One region of the Cyanobacterium stanieri LEGE 03274 genome, then DNA from elsewhere that is predicted to be linked to it. Evidence: predicted binding sites of a transcription regulator. Region 1 holds the regulator's gene; the other holds the start of a gene.

What was found. Region 1 encodes HrcA, which represses chaperone genes, less so after heat shock. Its sites were predicted from a motif close to TTAGCACTCNNANNNTNNGAGTGCTAA; they were not measured.
Region 2: a site for HrcA is predicted at 5,285-5,311, ahead of groES (co-chaperone GroES). Genes of this name have one in related genera too.

What each region holds. Positions count from the first base shown of each region.
Region 1 covers NZ_JADEWC010000006.1:82,190-92,681, reverse strand. Annotated here, with positions in the region: gene IQ215_RS04335 (Tex family protein) at 1-667, shown strand, start outside; gene hpsP (hormogonium polysaccharide biosynthesis glycosyltransferase HpsP) at 1,151-2,332, opposite strand; gene hpsO (hormogonium polysaccharide biosynthesis glycosyltransferase HpsO) at 2,356-3,528, opposite strand; gene IQ215_RS04320 (TatA/E family twin arginine-targeting protein translocase) at 3,602-3,874, opposite strand; gene psbH (photosystem II reaction center phosphoprotein PsbH) at 3,938-4,141, opposite strand; gene IQ215_RS04310 (Na-K-Cl cotransporter) at 4,623-6,818, shown strand; gene hrcA (heat-inducible transcriptional repressor HrcA) at 7,038-8,123, opposite strand; gene cbiM (cobalt transporter CbiM) at 8,454-9,092, opposite strand; gene IQ215_RS04295 (carboxypeptidase-like regulatory domain-containing protein) at 9,131-9,667, opposite strand; gene IQ215_RS04290 (peroxiredoxin) at 9,821-10,276, shown strand; gene hslO (Hsp33 family molecular chaperone HslO) at 10,328-10,492, opposite strand, start outside.
Region 2 covers NZ_JADEWC010000015.1:64,426-74,917, reverse strand. Annotated here, with positions in the region: gene fmt (methionyl-tRNA formyltransferase) at 1-493, opposite strand, end outside; gene ligA (NAD-dependent DNA ligase LigA) at 721-2,742, opposite strand; gene groL (chaperonin GroEL) at 3,182-4,807, opposite strand; gene groES (co-chaperone GroES) at 4,912-5,223, opposite strand; gene IQ215_RS08285 (chromophore lyase CpcT/CpeT) at 5,608-6,192, opposite strand; gene IQ215_RS08280 (phycobiliprotein lyase) at 6,527-7,117, opposite strand; gene gatA (Asp-tRNA(Asn)/Glu-tRNA(Gln) amidotransferase subunit GatA) at 7,302-8,750, opposite strand; gene smpB (SsrA-binding protein SmpB) at 8,916-9,380, opposite strand; gene IQ215_RS08265 (CHRD domain-containing protein) at 9,657-10,271, opposite strand; gene dnaK (molecular chaperone DnaK) at 10,403-10,492, opposite strand, start outside.

The DNA.
Region 1 (10,492 bases):
CACCGCCTCCCAAGAATTACTAACCTTCGTATCAGGTATTAATCCCACCATTGCCAACAATATTGTTAATTATCGCAACGAATATGGGGCATTTAAAAGCCGAAAAGAATTACTCAAAGTCAAAAAATTAGGAGCAAAAACCTTTGAGTTGGCCGCAGGTTTTCTCAAAATTCGGGGGGGAAAAAATCCTTTAGATAATACCGCCGTGCATCCTGAAAGTTACGCCATCGTTGAAAGTATTGCCCAAGATATTAACATATCTCTCAATCAAATTAACAAATTTAGCTCCCATCTTCCTCAGTTAGACTTAAAAAAATACGTTACCGATACCGTTGGTTTACCCACCCTAGAAGATATTCGGCAAGAATTAGAAAAACCAGGTAGAGATCCTCGCGCGGAGTTTCGCTATGCTACTTTTAAGGAGGGTATTAATGAAATTAGTGATCTTCAAGAGGGTATGGAGTTAGAAGGGGTTGTTACTAATGTAGTGAATTTTGGTGCTTTTGTCGATGTAGGAGTCCATCAAGATGGTTTAATTCATATTTCCCAATTAGCGGATAAATTTATTGAAGATACCAATGAGGTGATTAAGGTAGGAGAGGTTGTAAGGGTAAGGGTTTTGGAGGTTAATCAAAAACTTAAACGCATTGGTTTAAAAAGAATTTAATGGATGGGGTTTATTAAAAAAGTGGTGTCATGGGGGCAGAGAATGGGCAATGATTTTTTTCTTTTTATCAAAAAGAATGGATTGGATAATTCGTTATAAATGGATTGTATCTTTGCCCACTGTGTAATAAATTACAAGGCTAACGGTTTATCGTTCAATAAATTGAACTAAGATAACCTCAGTTCGGAATATATAGGTCATAATCTATTAATCATCAATTATCAATTATCAATATAAATGGATTGTATCTTCACCCACCTTGTAATAAATTACAAGGCTAACGGTTTATCGTTCAATAAATTGAACTAAGATAACCTCAGTTCGGAATATGTGCGTCATAATTTATTAATTGTCAATTATCAATATAAATGGATTGTATCTTCACCCACCTTGTAATAAATTACAAGGCTAACGGTTTATCGTTCAATAAATTGAACTAAGATAACCTCAGTTCGGAATGTATAGGTCATAATCTATTAATTATCAATTATTTTTAATAGCCTTGGTATATATTTCTATGAGTTGACGGGCGATCGCACTCCAGCTATAATTTTGTTTGACTAAGTTAAAACCATTTAAGCCCCGTTGCTGTCTTTCTTCCTCACCACTTTCTAGGGCAACCATTAACTTTTTAACTAAATCATCCTCATTAAGACTACATATCCACCCTGCCTTAGCTTTCTCAATTTCCCGATAAATATAAACTTGGTCAGAAATTAAAACAGGTGTACTAAAGGCGATCGCCTCTACCACGGCAATGCCAAAATTTTCGTAAAAAGAAGGAAGTAAAAATAAATCAGCTTTTTGTAACAAAGCCATCTTTTCATCCCCCGTTACAAAGCCAGTTATAGTAGTACAATCAGACAAACTAGAAGAAGTAATTTGAGTCTGTATCTGTGCCTCATAACTCCTATCTTGAGGATTTGCCCCCGCCAAGACAAAATGAAAATCGTATCCTTGATTTAATAACCGTTGTAAAGCAGGAATCAGAAATTGTAAACCCTTTTTTGGCTCAATGCGAGACATAAACAATAATAAAGGTTTACCACGGGGAATTTGATACCTATCATAAATCATATCATCATCTAAAGTGCGATCGGGAATTTCCACCCCCAAAGGCACTATTAAACGGTTAATTCCTGCCCCGAAATCCTCAGAAACATCCGCTTCCTGCTGACTCGTAAAATGTACCCCAAAACTGCCCCTTAAATTAGCTTTCTCCAGCAAATTACCATATATTTTTTTTAAACCTCTCTTTTTTTGTAAATCCTTAGGGTCTAAAGTTCCTAAAGGACGTAAAATATAAGGTAAACCTTTTTGACGACAAATCCAAGCCGCCATGGTAGTTACAGGAGAAAATAAAGCATGGATATGCGCCACATCATAATCACCACAGTGCGTCCATAACCAGCGCAACAAATCCACAGAAAACTTATAACGGCGGAAAGGGGCGCAATTAAAATAAACTACCCTATAACCATCTTTTTCCACCGCACATTGCAAAGGCACATCCAAAGGAAACTGCCCTTGATCTCCATTAGCATTAGTGGTGATAATAGTAACATCCTCCCCCTCCTTTGCCAAAGCCTTAGATAAGCCTAAAATCATTTGAGAAGGGCCACCATAAACCAAAGAAATAGAAGGGATAATTTGTAAAATTTTCATAGTTTTATTTTTTCACCTAATCCCTAGGACATTAAAACCTGTTCATAAAACTTTAATAAATCCCTCGCCAAAGCCTTATTAGTGTATTTTTCCATGGTTTTTTGATAACCCCTTTCTCCCAAATCCCTAGCCAAATCAGGATTATTCATCAATTGCTCAAGACAATCCTTTAAACCCTTATCATCCTTCTCCTGGAATACTAAACCATCGTCCCCAATTACATAGGGAATCTCCCCTGAATTAGAGCCAATGACAGGCACTTTACAAGCCATTGCTTCTATTAAAACATGACCAAACTGTTCTTTCCATCCCTTTGCCGAAATCGTTTTAAAACTCTCATCGGTTTGCGAAGGTAATACCAAGGTATCCATTAAATTAATATAACGGGGGACTTGATTATGGGCAACACTAGGGATAATAATTAACTTATCTTTTAGTCCTAGTTTTGTGACTTCTTCAATTATTTTTTGTTCTAATTCTCCCCTACCCAAAAGTAACAATTTCCAGTGATTATTTTCTAAACTGCTAACTGCTTTTATTAGGGTTAAAATGCCTTTTTCAGAAACAAATCTACCCACAAAACCAATTACAAATTCATTATTTTTAATCCCTATTTCATCTTTTAGATAAGGTTCTTTTTTGGGGGCAAATAAAATATCATCAATACCCAAATTAGGCATTACAACAGACTTACCACGGTAACCATGGTCATTAATAATATCTAAAGCATCTTGATTTCCTGCAATAAATCCATGGGTATTATTAAGGTTAAATTTTTCTAGCCAACTAAAGGGAAATTTAAGATCGTAGGGAATATTCCACCAAGTAAAAAAGAAATTTTTAGCTTTTAGTCCTAGTATTTTATTTAAGATAATTAATTGGGCATAGGCAAAGGATTTTATTCCTTGTTCTACATGAATAATATGGGGTTTAAAATCTTTTAAAAAACTAATTATTTCTGGACTAAAGGTTAATAAACCTTGATGATTTTGACTATAATTAGTAATGGGAATAATTTTAAAATTACCCTCGTCTTTAAACTCAGATGTAATAATTTTATTTTGTACCCCCCCCGGATTCCAAATTTTAGGCACAACTACCCTAACTTGAATTTCGGGGCTGATTTTGGCTAATTCCCTTAGTTTTTCACAGTTTAAATCTACTATGTAGGAATGTCCCACTACTAATATATTCATGATGATGGCAATTATTAACTATGCTTAATCAAATAATAGTGGAAAACAAAAAACATTGACCATTTGTTAGTTATTACTCAGATTTAGAATTAGCATTTTCTGTGGGGCTAGGAACTTTTTCTTGATCCTTGCTAGACTCTATTTGAGCATTCATGGAAATAGTTTCTTCAATTTGTTGAGCTTCTTTTTTAAACTCATCTTGAAACTCTTTAGAGGCATCTTGAAAACCTTTGAGGGTTTTTCCTAAAGTCTTACCGATTTCTGGTAATTTTTTCGGGCCAAAAACTAAAAGGGCTACCACAAAAATCAAAATTAATTCAGGAAGTCCGATGCCAAAAACATTCATAATAATCTTGTCTTAACTAAAGAGTCTGTAAATCAACAATCAACCTTATATCAATAGGAGAATTTATCTTCCTAAACTTGACCAATCTACCACGATTCCATCAAGAAGGAGAGAGGAGTTATAAATTTGGAGAATAATGAGCAGGAATACTAAAAATAAGAGCATGAAAACACCCATTAAAGGGGTGGTACTCCAACCGGGGGCTACTTTTCCGTATTCGGAGTTAAGGGGTTTTAGTAAATCGCCTAAAGGGGTACGTTGTGACATATTGAATCTTATATATATTTTAAATTTTTCGATGGTCTTTTTCGACAAGACGATTATAGCAAAATATGGGTCGTTTTTTTTGCAACTAAATGGGACGTTGAGGGGGAATATGAGGGATAGGGAGTGTGGGTGATGGGGAGTATGGGTGATGATAGTTCAATTATTTATTGTTAGTTGTCAATGGTTTACATTTTTGAAGATTATACATTTTATTCTGAACTCAAGTTAATTAAGATATAAGTGATCAAAAATATAGCTAAAATTTAAAGGTTATTATTTGATGGTTTGAATGATAATAAACTTTGGTTAATGATTTGTTTTTTAATGGTTAATATTAGACGATCGCCCTTAATAAGTTAATACTATTATGATCAAAAAATATATAGATCAGAGAACATTAATCAAGAAAGCATAACCGATAAAATAATCAAAATTGCTTAAAAAGCATATCTAAAAATAAATTTTTAATTAGTTGAATTATATGAATGTTAACGAACAAAAATCCTCCGGCTTAAGTGCCTTTGGGGGAGTTTACACCCCGTCTATTCTGACTATTTTGGGGGTAATTATGTATCTCCGTTTTGGTTGGGTGGTGGGTAATGTGGGTTTACTCGGCACTTTTATCATTGTTACTCTTTCTAACGCCATTACCTTTTTAACGGCTTTGTCGGTATGTGCGATCGCCACGGATCGAGTGGTTAAGGCCGGGGGTGCGTATTATATGATTAGTCGCTCTTTGGGCATTGAAACAGGGGGAGCGGTGGGAATCCCTTTATATATCGCTCAGGCGTTGTCGGTGGCGCTTTATACCCTTGGTTTTGCGGAGAGTGTCACCCAAATAGTACCTGCTTGGGCAGAATATCAACTTTACATAGCCTTAGCTATCACCATTGGCGTGGGTGTGTTAGCCCTCACCAGTGCTGAAATTGCCATTAAAGCTCAATATTTTATCATGGGGGCGATCGCCCTTTCCCTAGTATCTTTCTTTTTGGGGCAACCTGTGGAAGAGACACAAATGGAGCTATGGAGAAGCACAGATCAATCTTTTTGGCAAGTGTTTGCGGTGTTTTTTCCTGCGGTGACGGGCATCATGGCAGGGGTGAATATGTCGGGGGATTTGAAAGATCCTAGCAAAGCCTTACCCATTGGTACTTTGGCCGCCGTTGGCACTGGTTATGTCATTTATATGATTATTCCGATTTTTCTAGGTTTTAGGGCTGATGCTCAAACCTTGATTGATGAACCCTTTATCATGGCGAGGATGTCTTTTTGGGGAGGGGCGATCGCCCTTGGAGTATGGGGAGCGACATTAAGTAGCGCCATTGGTAGCATTTTGGGCGCACCGAGGGTATTACAAGCCCTAGTCAGAGATAATATTTTTCCCAAATCCCTCAGTTTTTTGGGGCAAGGGGCAGGTAAAAATGATGAACCAAGATTAGGTACAGCGGTAACTTTAGGCATTGCCGTAGCGGCGGTATGTTTAGGGGATTTAAACTTGATTGCTCCCATTTTAACCATGTTTTTCCTGACTACTTACCTAGTGTTAAACGCCTCCGCAGGTATTGAAAGTTTCCTCGATTCCCCTTCCTTTCGCCCCACCTTCAAAATCCATTGGAGTTTGTCGGTAACTGGTGCTTTGGGTTGTTTAGGGGTAATGTTTCTCATAAATGCGATCGCCACTATAGTCGCCGCCATTATCGTCTTAGGTATTTATCTATATCTGCAAAGACAGGAATTACAAGTAACTTGGGGGGATAGCCGTCGGGGAATGTGGATGGCATTACTACGCACAGGGATTTATCAAGTAGAAGAAGAAATCCCAGATCCCAAAAATTGGCGTCCCCATATCCTCACTTTCTTCCATTCTCCCCAGAAAAATTGGTCATTGGTCAAATTAGCCGACAGTTTTAACCACAAAGGCTTTTTAACCGTTGCCAGTGTCATTCCCGAAAGACGAGACTATCAAAGTAAACAAAACCTCGAAAATACCGTCAAGGAATACTTAACCAAAAATGAAGTACAAGGATTAGTAAAAATTGTTCGCTCTGATGACACCTTTGGCATCGTGCCTAAATTGGTAGAAAGCTACGGGATTGGTGCTTTAACCCCTAATACCATCATTCTCGGTAGTAGCACCGCTTGGCTAAGGGATGATTGGCAAGGGCATCAAGACTATTGCCAGATGGTTAGCCAAATTCATCAATTAAACAGAAATATCCTTATCCTCAAACAAAACCCCACCAATCCACTGGGTAAGCATCGCCGTATCGATGTTTGGTGGGGGGGAATGCAAGCCAATGGTAGTCTGATGATTTTACTTGCTTATCTGCTCAAAAACGACTGGCACTGGTCACGGGCGAACATTTACCTCAAATTAGTTGTCGGTAATCCTAACGCCCTAGAACCGACAAAAAACAACATTAGGGAGCTTATTCAAAAACTAAATATAGAACTGATTCCCGAAGTTATTGTCAGTGAAGAAAGTTCCTTTGATGATATTTTGCAGGAAAACTCTCGGGGCGCTGATTTAATCTTTTTGGGTTTAGCCCCCGCCGATGAAAACTTTGCCGAATATTACCATAGTTGGTTGAAAAGAACGGAAAATTTACCTACCGTTGCTTTTGTCATGGCCGCCAATGATTTTCCCTTTGAGGAAGTTTTACAAAAAGAAGGATGATTTATTATCAAATTTTCTGGTTAAGGCAGGGAATGGGCAATAGTAGATGTACTGCCCACCGTATAATGAATTACACGGCTAAGAGTAGTTCGTTCAATAAATTGAACTAATTGATATTACTAATTTATAAGTGGTCAGGCGGACTTGATATGATTCACTAACTTAAACAATATTTTATATCGAGGATCAGTTATTAAAATAACCTACTCCCCATCACCCCTACTCCTCCATGGCATTGGTAAGATAATCGGCGGTGGATTCCACAAGGGCGATCGCATCTTCATAGGCTATGCGAGTGGGGCCAATAATGCCCACACTGCCCACAGGGTAAGTACCTTGATAATAATTAGAAGAAATTAAACTGCAATAGTGCATAGATTGAAGGGGATTTTCCGAACCGATGGTAATTTTTACTTTGGAAAAAGATTCCTTTTGTTCATCTAAATTAAATACCACAGGGAAAAGTTTTTCCTGTTCCTCTTCTAGTAATTGTAATAAAATTTGTAAATGTTCTATCTGGGCAAATTCAGGCTGACGCACCATCTTGGCAATACCTTGTACCAGAATGGGACTGTAATTGGAAATACGGTAGTTTTCGGTAATTTTATCCAAAAGATGGTTAATAAAGTGGGCATATTGTTTAAAATCTTGTTCTAACTCACTCCAATCTAAATTATCTATGTCTAAGAGCGATCGCCCCTTGAGTTTATGATTAAGAAAATTAGACAACATCTGCAATTCCTGATCAATTACCTCCCCCATCTGATGATCATGATCTAAATTAAAATCTTGATGGTCAAATAATACCGACTCCGTTTGATAATTATCAATCACCATCACCAACATAATTTTTTGTTCCCCAATCCTCAACAACTGTAAATGGTAGATAATATTACTAGCAGTTTGGGGAAGGGTAACTAAGGCAATACAACCACTCAAATCCGATAAAACCTGAGTAATTTTTTTAAATAAAATCTCATAATTTTTCTGTGGCGCTCCCATTTGACGACTGAGATTTTTCGCCAAAGACTTTTTTAAAGGTTTTTTAGAAGGTAAAAGTCGATCTACATAAATACGATAACCCGAATCCGAAGGAATACGCCCCGCCGAAGTATAAGGCTGATAAAGAAAACCTGCTTTCTCCAACTTACCCATGACATTACGCACAGTGGCAGAACTTACACTAAAATCATATTCTTGAATTAAGGTTTTTGAGCCAACAGGTTCGGCAGTAGCTATATAATGTTTAACCGTTGCCTGTAATATTCTTTGATGGCGTTCATTAAGGTTAACTTGAACAGTCATCGTACAAAAATTGGTTGATGGTGAACAAAACGAAGTTTTATAAAATATTTATATTTTGATAGTATAACGTTTCATTCTCATTATGGTTAGTTTGCAGATTACTGGTTGATGGGGGGTTAAGGAGATGAGGAGTAGGGGAGATGAGGTGTTAGATATCGGGTATCAGGTTCAAAAATTTAGAACAACTCTACATTAATTAATGGTCTTATTTTCACTTCCTCAATAACTTAATAAAAACTTTTCATATTTTTAACCTGCCACCTGCTAAAAAAAATATGAGAACGTAAAATCAGTTAATAAAACGAAAAAGATATTAGTATTATAAAAAAATTAGTTACTAATAATTTCTGGCTTAATTTTTTCAAAAAAAGAAATAACAATAACTACTAAAATACCTTCAATAATTCCTTGAATACCGTAACCTATTAGAGAGGTAAAAAAAGTTGCTCTTTCTAATTCTATATTTAAATCAGGGCTGATATTAGCAAGATTAATAGAAATAAATAATAATGCCGATAGAAAAACTCCTAAAAATCCACCCAAAAAAAATATAATATTTTTGTCTATCTTAAAGTTAAATAAACTATACTTTTTGCAATGCCATAAAAAATAACTAATCAAAGCAGGTAAACCCAAAATAATACCATTAATTCCTAGGGTAGATAAACCACCATGTTGAAAAAAAACTGCCTGAAAACATAGGCCAATTAAAATGCCCAGAAAAGAAAAATATCCTAACATAATACCCATTAAACCGTTTAAAATTAAATGAATACTAAAAGGAGGAATGGGAATATGTATCAGTGAAGAAACGAAAAAAACAGCAGTTAATAAAGAGGCTTTAGGTATTTGTTCTTGATAGTTAGGTATTTTATGAATTTGTCGGAGACAAAACCACGTTAAGCCCCCTGTCATAGCATAACCCGAAATTGAAACGGTGGGAGATAGTAAACCATCAGGAATGTGCATTTGAGCAAATATATTTTAATAATAAATAGTAATAATTGTTATTGAAATTTTTCTTTATTAGAACGGGAAAAAAATAGAGCCGTGCCGACTAATCCCCATACCCCTGACATCGCCATTAATAACTTTTGTCCATTGTTGGGAGTTGCTGATATGTTATTAGAAATTTGACCTTGACTAGAATTAAAAATAACATTGTTATTTTCTTGGTTATTAATATTATTATCTGGGGTAATTTTCCCCACATCAGATGATAGAATAGGTATATTAATAATACTGCCATGACCTGCGGTGGTAACCTTTACAGTCCAAGTTCCCGTAGTATTTTGAGCCGGATAAAAAGTAAAATTACCATTTTCATCGGTTATACCTTGTAAATAAGGCTCTTGACTTGTATCTGGTGCATATATCAGCACTTGGGCATTTTTCATCGGTTGTCCAGTGTCATATTGAGCTTTAAGGGCGATCGCCCCTACCTTTTCATATTCAAGCAAAACCCCATGGGCAGAGGTTTTAACAGGAGAAAATAAAGTAGAAATAATCAAAATAGAACTAAACCATAATGATTTTTTTAACATGGAAAATATAGTAAAGATAATATACCCTTTCTATGTTTTAATATCGTCGTTATTTTTTCAATACCCCTATAGGGCATCAACTTTTATAACCCTCTAACATAGAGTCATAAGGCAATATAGAATATTACTATAAACCTTTATATATCATTAATTATGTCTGCATTGAAAATAGGCGATCGCATTCCTAACTTTACCTTACCTTCAGCAAACGGAGAAAAAATTAATATCGAAGACTTCATCGGCAAAAAATCCCTCGTTATTTACTTTTATCCCAAAGACGACACCCCCGGATGTACCGCCGAATCTTGCGCCTTTAGAGATAGCTACGAAGTATTTACCGATGCAGGGGCAGAAGTCATCGGCATCAGTGGAGATAGCCCCCAATCCCATCAACAATTTGCCCAAAAATATAACCTTCCCTTCATCTTACTAAGCGATCAAGGAAATAAAGTCAGAAAACTATTTGGTGTACCCTCCACCCTTTTTATTCTACCAGGGAGAGTTACTTACGTCATTGATAAAGAAGGTATTGTTAAACATATCTTTGACTCCATGCTAGACTTTAAAGCCCACGTTGACGAAGCCATAAAAACCATTCAATCCATGTAATAACAAACAAGGGGTTTTACCCCCTTGGCAAGAAATTGTTTAACTATGAATTTACTGAGCCTTAATATTTTCGATAACTTCCCGTAAATGCTCAGGGGTAGCATGGTAAACCTCATTGCAAAAATGACAAGTAGCCTCCGCACCGCCATCAGTGACAATCATATCTTCCAATTCATCCACCCCCAACATTCTCAAAGCCCCTAACATACGATCAAA
Region 2 (10,492 bases), on a different contig from region 1:
TATCGCTATTTTCTAGTAACGAAATAGGGGTATATGCTTTTAGTAACATCGCACCTGTATCCATTCCTTCATCCATTAACATGGTGGTAATACCTGTTTCTTGTTTTCCGTCATAAATACTCCATTGAATAGGGGCTGCGCCTCGATATTCTGGCAATATTGAGCCATGAACGTTAATACATCCATACTTAGGCATTTGCAATATCTGAGACGATAAAATTTGTCCATAGGCAACGACAACAAAAACATCAGCTTGACTTTGTTGTAATAACTGTAAAGTAGTTTGATCTTTTTTGATACGATGAGGTTGCCAAATAGGAAGATTATGTTGCAATGCTGTTTTTTTGACGGCGGAGGGTATCATTTTACTTCCTCTACCTCTACGTTTATCGGGTTGCGTGACTACGGCAATTACTTGATGATTGTTATCATTGAGTAGTTTTTCTAGGGTTGCAACGGCAAAATCAGGAGTGCCAAAAAAGACGATGCGCATTGTAAAAGTTTATCTCATGGTTGTTTTCGCAAGTTTATTATACTACCACGGGGATAAAGGTGTTAGCAGAGGGTTTGTATGATTGGAAAACTCGATATTTTTCTACGATGTAATTCATTACATCGCTAGTAATATTGGTATGGGGACGGTGATAGATATAATCAAATATATAGAATTAATAATCTACAGAATCGTTTAAATTTATAATATTTTTTATCCAGCGCACCTTAATGGTTAAGCATGGTTAAAAGTTTAGATTCTGAAATAATTGGAATCTGTAATTCTTGAGCTTTTATTAGTTTTGAACCTGCTTTTTCTCCTGCTAATAAATAGTCTGTTTTACTACTTACTGAGCCTGTTACTTTTCCTCCATATTTTTGAATTAAACCTTTAGCTTCATTTCTTGTTAATTGATTTAATGTTCCTGTAATTACAAATGTTTTTCCTTCTAGTATTAATTGTTCATCATCTTTTTGAGTATTATCATTTTGTAGGGTAAGATTATAACTTTTTAAAAGATTAATTAGTTGTTTATTTTGCTCAAGACGAAACCATTCTAACAAGGAATTAGCAATTTCTTTGCCGATACCATTAATTGCCTCTAAATCGGTATTATTAGCATTTGCTAAACTGTTTATATCTTGAAAATTATCCGCTAAAATTTTAGCATTTACTGCACCCACATAACGAATTCCTAAACCGTATAAAACTTTGGCAAAAGGTTGTTTTTTACTATCTTCAATGGCAGTGATTAAATTTTGAGCTGACTTTTCCCCCATCCTTTCTAATTCGGCAATTTCAAAGGCTTTTAATTCATATATATCGGCAATGGATTTAATTAATTTATGTTCCATTAACAACGTAACCACTTTTTCTCCTAACCCTCGAATGTCCATGGCGCCACGGGATGCCCAATGGATTAAGCTACCTCGCAAGATGGCAGGGCAGGAATTATTTACACAACGGGTGACGACTTCATTTTGGGGGCGTACTAATTCGGAAGCACATTCGGGACAATGGGTGGGAAACTCGAAGGGGTGAGTATTTTTGGGGCGTAATTCGGGGATAACTCTTACCACTTCGGGGATAATTTCCCCTGCCTTGCGAATAACCACGGTATCTCCCACTCTAATGTCTAATTGTTGCAAAAAGTCGTAATTATGTAAAGTGGCTCGTTGAACGATAGTTCCGGCCAATGATACTGGTTTCATGATTGCCATGGGAGTCACTGCTCCAGTGCGTCCTACGTTGACGGTTATTTTTTCAACCATGGTGGGGGTTTCATCGGCAGGGTATTTAAGGGCGATCGCCCATCGGGGAAATTTTTGAGTGAAACCAAGTTGATTTTGAAGATTTAGGGAGTTTATTTTAATAACAATACCATCGGTCATGTAGGGTAATTTTTGACGATTGTTTTCCCAGTAATTACAATAATCAATTACGTCTTCTAAAGTTTGACAAACTTGATAATTAGGGTTGACTAAAAAACCAATTTGTTGTAATAAATCTAATGACTCTTTTTGGCTATGAATATAAATATTTTCGCTATTTAAGTATAAGTTATAAGCAAAAAATTGTAACTTTCTTTGACTAACAATATTAGGATCTAATTGTCTTAAAGTTCCTGCGGCGGCGTTGCGAGGATTGGCGAATAAATTTTCTTTGTTTCTTGCCCTTTCTTGATTAATTCTTTCAAATTCTTGGAGGGGTAATAGGGCTTCTCCTCTTACTTCTAATATGGGAGGTGGATTATCTAATTTGAGCTTGAGAGGAATAGAACGAATGGTGCGTAAGTTGGTGGTAATATCTTCTCCTGTAATACCGTCACCCCTTGTTAAACCCCTTGTTAATATGCCATTTTCATAGGTAAGGGCGATCGCACTGCCATCTATTTTTAATTCACAAATATAATCAAAATCAACGGTATTAGATAACTGTTTTTGCCATCTATTTTCCCACTGTTTTAACTCCTCGAAGTTAAAAGCATTATCCAAACTATAAAGAGGAATATTATGCCTAACAGAATTAAACTGACCATCTAATTTATCTCCTATTCTTTGAGTGGGACTATCTACGGTAATTAATTGAGGATAATCTTTTTCTAGGGTTTGTAATTCCCGATAAAATTGATCATAAACTGAATCTTCCATAATGGGATTATCCAACACATAATAAGCATAACTTGCCTCTTGCAATTTAGCTTTTAACTGTTGAACTCGATTACTTATTTCAGTAGGAATAGAAGCCATAATAATGGAGAATTAATAATTATAATTTAATTAAAACATACCTTAGTTCAATTCATTGAACGATAAAATGTTAGCCTTGTAATTCATTGCAAGGCGGTTGAAGATATACTTTCTACATCGAATTTGATATTATATCCAAATCCACTCACCACGGTAAAATAATTAAACATTAAAATAATTAGAGTTGTTGCGAAATAGTTTTTTTGCCAAATTTAGTCCTTATTTGATAAGGGTTTCAGATACGCAGATATTTAATTCACAACAAGTCTATTAATTTTAGTTCAATTTATTGAACGAACTACCCTTAGCCGTGTAATAAATTACACGGTGGGCGAAGACAAAATCTATTTATAACTAATTCTCCGAACTTAATATTAATCAAAAAACAAAAAAAGGGTGGACATATTGCCCACCCCAAAATTATTTATAAAGTTTCAACTTAGTAGTCGAAGTCTCCGCCACCAGCAGGGGCAGCACCTTTATCCTTTTCAGGTTTATCAACAATGATACACTCAGTGGTTAATACCATTCCAGCGATGGAAGCGGCATTTTGAATACCAGAGCGAGTTACTTTCGCAGGATCAACGATACCTGCGTCAAACATATCAACATACTCGTTGTTAGCAGCATCATAACCAGTGTTAAAGTCTTTTTCCTTAACTCTTTCAGCTACTACAGCGCCATTTTGACCAGCATTTTCGGCGATACGTTTTAAGGGTGCAGTTAAAGCACGGGCAACAATTAAAGCACCAGTTAACTGCTCGGCGGTTAAATTGCCTTTTGCCCATTCTTCCAATCCAGGGGCGAGGTGAGCTAGGGTAGTTCCACCACCGGGGACGATACCTTCTTCTACCGCTGCTTTAGTAGCGTTGATGGCATCTTCTAAGCGTAGCTTACGATCTTTCATTTCGGTTTCGGTGGCCGCACCTACTTTAATTACAGCTACACCACCGCTTAATTTGGCGAGGCGCTCTTGTAATTTTTCTTTGTCGTAGGAAGAATCAGATTCTTCGATTTGACGACGAATTTGATCGCAACGACTCTTAACTTCTTTTTCGTTACCTTCAGCTACGATGGTGGTGGTGTCTTTGGTGATGGTTAAACGACGGGCAGTACCGAGTTGATCTACGGTAGTAGTATCTAATTTGAGTCCTGCATCTTCGCTAATCATTTGTCCACCAGTGAGGATGGCAATATCTTCGAGCATTTGTTTACGGCGATCGCCAAAACCAGGAGCTTTAACCGCTGCCACGTTTAATACACCACGGATGCGATTTACCACTAAAGTGGCGAGGGCTTCTTTCTCGATGTCCTCAGCGATGATGATTAAGGGCTTACCTTGACGGGCAACTTGTTCTAAAACGGGAACTAAGTCTTGAACTAAAGTGATTTTTTTATCGGTGATGAGGATGAAAGGCTCTTCAAATACTGCCTCCATACGCTCAGCATCGGTTACAAAATAAGGGGAGATATAACCTTTCTCGAAACGCATACCTTCGGTGATTTCAAGTTCAGTTTCCATGGACTTACCTTCTTCGAGGGAGATAACGCCTTCTTTACCTACTTTATCCATGGCTTGGGCAATCATTTCACCTACTTCGGTGTCATTACCCGCAGAAATAGCACCTACTTGGGCGATCGCCTTGCTATCTTCAATTTTTCTAGCATGGGCGGCGATTTTTTCCACTAAATGTTCAGTGGCCTTGTCAATACCACGCTTGAGGGCGATGGGGTTAGCTCCAGCGGCAACGTTGCGTAAACCTTCTTTAACGATGGCGTGGGCGAGTACGGTGGCGGTGGTAGTACCGTCTCCAGCTACATCATTGGTTTTGGAAGCAGCTTGACGAATCAAAGCAACCCCAGTATTTTCGATGTGATCTTCTAATTCGATTTCTTTAGCAATGGTTACACCATCGTTAACGATTTGGGGTGCACCAAATTTCTTTTCTAATACAACGTTACGACCTTTAGGACCTAAGGTAACAGCAACGGATTCGGCTAACAAATCGATACCACGCTCTAGGGCGCGACGGGCTTCTTCATTATAAATGATAGACTTGGACATAGTTATTCTTGCTTATTTACTCTAAAAGTTGAAATAATTTTATGGTTTAAAAGGTTGTAGTTTGCTCGATGATTTCGAGCTACCTTCAAGGGTTTTATATAAAATTAGGAAACTACAGCGAGAATGTCTTTTTCGGAAAGTAAGACATAATCATCGTTACCGAGTTTGATGTCAGTACCTGCATATTTGGAGTAAAGAACTTTGTCCCCTACTTTTACTTCCACAGGAGTGCGAACACCTTGATCATTTACTTTACCATCGCCCACGGTGACCACCTCACCAACTTGGGGTTTTTCTTTTGCATTGTCAGGTAAGTAGATACCACCAGCAGTTTTTTCTTCAGCTTCACTTACTTTGACGAAAACACGATCGCCCAAGGGCTTTACAGTTGATACATTAATGGTAATTGCAGCCATTGATGGTTTACTCCTTAATTTCTCTATAATTAATACTTTTAATCGCTCGGAGAAAATGTTTTTAGCACTCTCACCTTACGAGTGCTAATTTAACCGAAATCATCATACCATAGCAATGGGTTTTATTGTACGGGTTTCCGAACTACAAGTCAGGTGTTAGATATTGGGTATTAGGTATCAGGTTTTCTAATGATACAGAGATGAGAGTTTAGGATATTTTGGGGGTAAATCTATTTATTTTCAGACGTTGCTTGATGATGGTATGAAATATTATCAAATTACAATAAACGTTGAATATTTAAAATATTGTTACTATTCCCCGTTCCCTATTCCCCGTTCCCCAACTAAACTAAAAATCATATCCAAGTTCAGCAATGCCTATTTTCAAAGTTCATCGGTAAAGCGTTGGGTTGGCTGAAAATGAAAAGGCCCGGCCACTGAACCCCATAAAAGTTCGTCAGTTTCCAAGTCTCTGCCACGATCAAAACTAATGAGTTTATTTTCGTCAATCTCGAAACTATTATCAAGGTAGGATTTTTTGCCCTTACGTTCCACAATACAAGCCTTACCCGGTTTAACATGACCTTTAAAATGAGTCCCTGTCCACTGGGCAATCATATCACAACCGTTCATTTTTTCAAGATGATCAAGGGTCAAGTCTTTGAGCTTTTCAGGGTTGCGAGAAGCTCCATAAAATTCCTTTTCTTCTTTAAGTTTATAGTGTTCTAACTCAAGATGATCATCCACTGCTTTAATGGTAAATACCCTTAAACGATAGGGTTGAGAAAGTAAAAAGTCGTAGGCTTGTTCTAGGAAAAAACTAACTTCCCCGAATAGGGAATGGGGTAAGGGGCGCATACATACCCGAATATGAGCAAAGAAAGGAGGGTTTTCTATGGCTTGAGGTTCGTTACTAAAGTCAGCCGCCATTAGTCTGGCGAGGGCTTTTACATCTGTGGAATTACTCATTTTTTAAAATATTTTATTAATAATAGAAACAGTCTTTTTTTATATAATTTTTGTAGGGAGTTGTAAAGATTTTACCCCCCCTAGCTCCCCGAATTTGTGCAGGTTTGATTTATTCTAAAATTTGTTGGTTAGGGCAGGGAATAGGCAATGAGAAATAGTTTTTAATGGTTTATGGTTATCAATGGATAACCCAAACATTTTTAACTACTTCTTAATCCTGAAATTGCTAAAAAGCCGTATTTTAATACTGGTAAAGATTTAAGCGTTGTTGCATTCCTACTTTGAATCACTTCTGCCGAATTTGCGGGGGGAATAAAACTCTTTTTGTTTAGTCTTACCAACCTGTTATGGCGGGGGAGTCTAATAAGGAATCAAGATTGGGTTGGGTGGTTTTTTCATCTTCAGATTTTTCCCTTACTTCAATACAAAAAGTAGCGGTGTTAAAACCTCCAAATCTTTGTACGGTGCTAGTGCGTAATCTAACATCATCGCTCACAAACCAAAAACGCTCATGGATTGTCATGGTTTCGTATTCGGTGGTTAAAACCAAGGCATCTTCATCATCAAGGTAATATTCTCCCGCAACAGGTACGATTTCGGCGTAACCTCTTTCCCTGAGTAATTTCCCTTGGCGGGGGTTATCAGCTTCGGGAATGAGGGCGAAGACGGTTTCTCCTTTGTGGCTTTCGTCTTCTTTATCCCATGCCATGGCACCATCCCAAGTGACATAAGAGCCTCCCACGGATTTTTCGGGATCAAATTGGTGCATTTCGCAGATTTCTTTGATTTTGGGATTATTTTTATCGAGGGTTTCTACTCTGATTTCTGAGCCTCCACTTTCGGCACGGCGGAAGGGTAGATGGTGGGTTGTACGTTGCGATCGCCACTTACCAGCGCTATTTTGAAAAAAGGTTAATCCATCCATTTTATATCTATTTTTTATCTGAATATTTTTATTTTTACCATAACCTAATTAGCGTTTAAGGGTCAACTTAACAATTGACAATGGACAATGGACAATGGACAATTAATTTCCATTCAAATAGTTTCCCTTTCTCCCCATAAAAGGGGAGATGTCGAAGACAGAGGGGTGGGAATTTAGGGGAAAATTAACCCAAATTTGGGGATTTGGTGTGCCAGTCGGTGGCTTGTTGGAAGGCGTAACCGACTTTAAATAAAACATCTTCCCGTAACACGTTACCGATTAACTGCATTCCGATGGGTAAATTTTGACCATCAAAACCGCAAGGAATACTCATACCGGGTAAACCTGCGAGGTTAACAGGGATAGTCATTAAATCTGATAAATACATAGTAAGAGGATCATCAGTTTTTTCTCCGGCCTTAAAAGCAGTGGTGGGAGAGGTGGGGGAAATTAACACGTCCACATCAGCAAAAGCATTGTCAAAGTCTTGTTTGATTAAAGTTCTCACTTTTTGCGCCTTGAGATAATAAGCGTCGTAATAACCGGCAGAAAGGGCATAGGTACCTAACATGATACGACGTTTTACTTCTTTGCCAAATCCTTGCGCCCTAGTTTGGGTGTACATATCCATAAGGTTATCAGCTTTGCTTCTGATGCCATATTTAACCGCATCATAACGGGCGAGGTTGGCGGAGGCTTCACTAGGGGCGATGATGTAGTAAACGGGTAAACCATAGCGGAAACGGGGACAAGAAATTTCTTTTACCTGCGCACCTAGTTTTTCTAATTCTTTGATGCCTTGGTTAACGGCTTCGGCGACGACGTTATCTAATCCTTCCCCAAAGGTTTCTCGGATGATGCCCACTTTCAAGCCTTTTAAGTCAGTGGTAAAGGATTTGCTATAGTCAGGGATTTCTACTTTTAAGCTAGTGGAGTCTTTGGAGTCGTAACCGGCGATCGCCCTTAACAAAATACCTGCATCCTCTACAGTGTGAGCAAAAGGCCCAATTTGATCCAATGAAGAAGCATAAGCCACCAACCCAAAACGAGACACTAAACCATAGGTAGGTTTTAAGCCCACAACCCCACATAAAGAGGCAGGTTGACGGATTGAACCCCCAGTATCAGATCCCAAGGAAACCACACATTCATCGGCAGCCACGGCGGCCGCAGAGCCTCCAGAAGACCCCCCCGGCACTCGGGTGGTATCCCAAGGGTTAGCGGTTACTTGATAACCTGAATTTTCCGTAGAGCTTCCCATGGCAAACTCATCTAAGTTAGTTTTACCTAAAATTACTGCCCCTTGGTCATGGAGTTTCTGGGTGACGGTGGATTCATAGCTAGGGGTAAACCCTTCGAGGATTTTTGAACCGCAAGTGGTGGGAATGCCCTTGGTGGACATATTATCCTTCACGGCGATGGGAATGCCTTCTAGGGTGCCTATTTCTTCTCCCCTAGCGATTTTTTCATCAACTTTTTGAGCGCTGTTTAGGGCTAAATCCTTGGTGATATGAAGATAGCTTTTTATTTGGGGTTCTAGTTTCTCGATGGTATTAAGATATTCTTGGGTAATTTCTACCGCTGAACGTTCTTTATTGATAAGCTGTTTGTGTAACTGGGAAATGGAAGCCATGAATAGTAATTGATAATTAATAATTGATAATTAATAATGAATAGTTAGTCTTTTCGATTAAGAAATTAACTCATTATCTATGACTCAAAGTAACGCTTTAAGTATAATCATTCATTGTCAATTGTCCATTGTCAATTGTCAATTTTTGTCCTCCATGGTCAATTTTTAATATCGTTTCATCATCCTTGCCATTTGTCGCTCATCATCACGGCGTTTGATGGTTTCCCGTTTATCATGGAGTTTCTTACCCTTACCTAAACCAAGATTTACTTTAATCCAATCTCCTTTGATGTACATTTTCAGCGGAATAAGAGTTAATCCTTTTTGTTCTAATAAACCGATTAATTTATTGATTTCTTTTTTGTGTAACAATAATTTGCGATCGCGCTTAGGTTCATGGTTAAAATACTGCCCTGCGGTTTGATGGGGGGCGATGTGAACATTCATCAACCATGCTTCCCCATTACGAATTAAACAATATCCATCCCTCAGATTCACTTTTCCAGCCCTAACGGATTTTACTTCTGTGCCGCCTAGCTGAATTCCTGCTTCATAAGTATCTAAAATCTCATATAGGTATCTCGCCTGACGATTATCACTTATAACTTTAATTGGTTTTTTTTCTACCATAAACAAGTTTTATTTTGTCTGCAATCTTACTATTATATCTGATGTTTGATAGATATATTTTCAGTTAGGGTAGAGAATGGGGAATGGGTAATAGTTTTTAGCGGTTTATCATGGTAAATTCTTTAACCTAACACCTAATATCCGACACCTTTTAAGATATAAATTTTATTCCCAACTCAAGTTGATATTTATAGTGATGAAATGATTTAATCAACCTAATTCGGGGATAATACCTAACACAAAATACACAACACCTAATATTTAATTGCTATAAAATTATTCTTGGATAATTCCCCTTAATTCACCACCACGATTCATAGTTGTGTGAATATCAATATATAAATTACCTTCCCCTAAAGCCATTACTTGCTCATCGGATAATTGATAAGTACCAGTGAAAAGGCCGCTTAAACCATTTTCTGAGGTAGTGACAGATAAAGCATCCACAAAAGTTCCATTTTCTTCAGGAGTACCCAAATGTAAGTGTACTGCAGAAGTTACATCAGGATTAGGAGGATTTAAGGGATCGCTTTCATAGTCTCGTAAAGGGCTACTTAAACCATTAAAGCTACCGTACACCATTAGGGTATTGTTTTCGCTTAAAATTGCCACTGCTACGCCCCCTGCGTTGCTTGTAACGGGTTGGGGATAAATATTATTCCCCGATAACATTGCTGTCATCACTTTAAATCCCATTTCCATGGTTTCTTCTGAGGGTGACTCCTCCATCATCATTTGCCCTTCTTCATTCATTTGAGCCAAATTATTGGTTTTAGACTCTGATTCCACCTCAGTGTTTAAGGCGTTTGATGGTAGGGTGAAATTAGTGGCAAAAATAAGGGCGATCGCACTTACGGATAATTTGGAGAATAATGACTTAATGTTGTTCATGGTTTCCACAGAAAATAGTTTTATGATTTCAAAAATTGGATAAAAATAGCACAATTAATTAGCACTACGCCCCTATAGACGGCAACTCCACCAACAAAGTTCACAAAATATTTGATATGTGGAAAATGATATTAAAACCACTCATCATCATCCCAATCATTCTCGTAGGGAATATCACGTTTACGGGGAGAGCGATAATTGACATCTTCGGGATAATCATC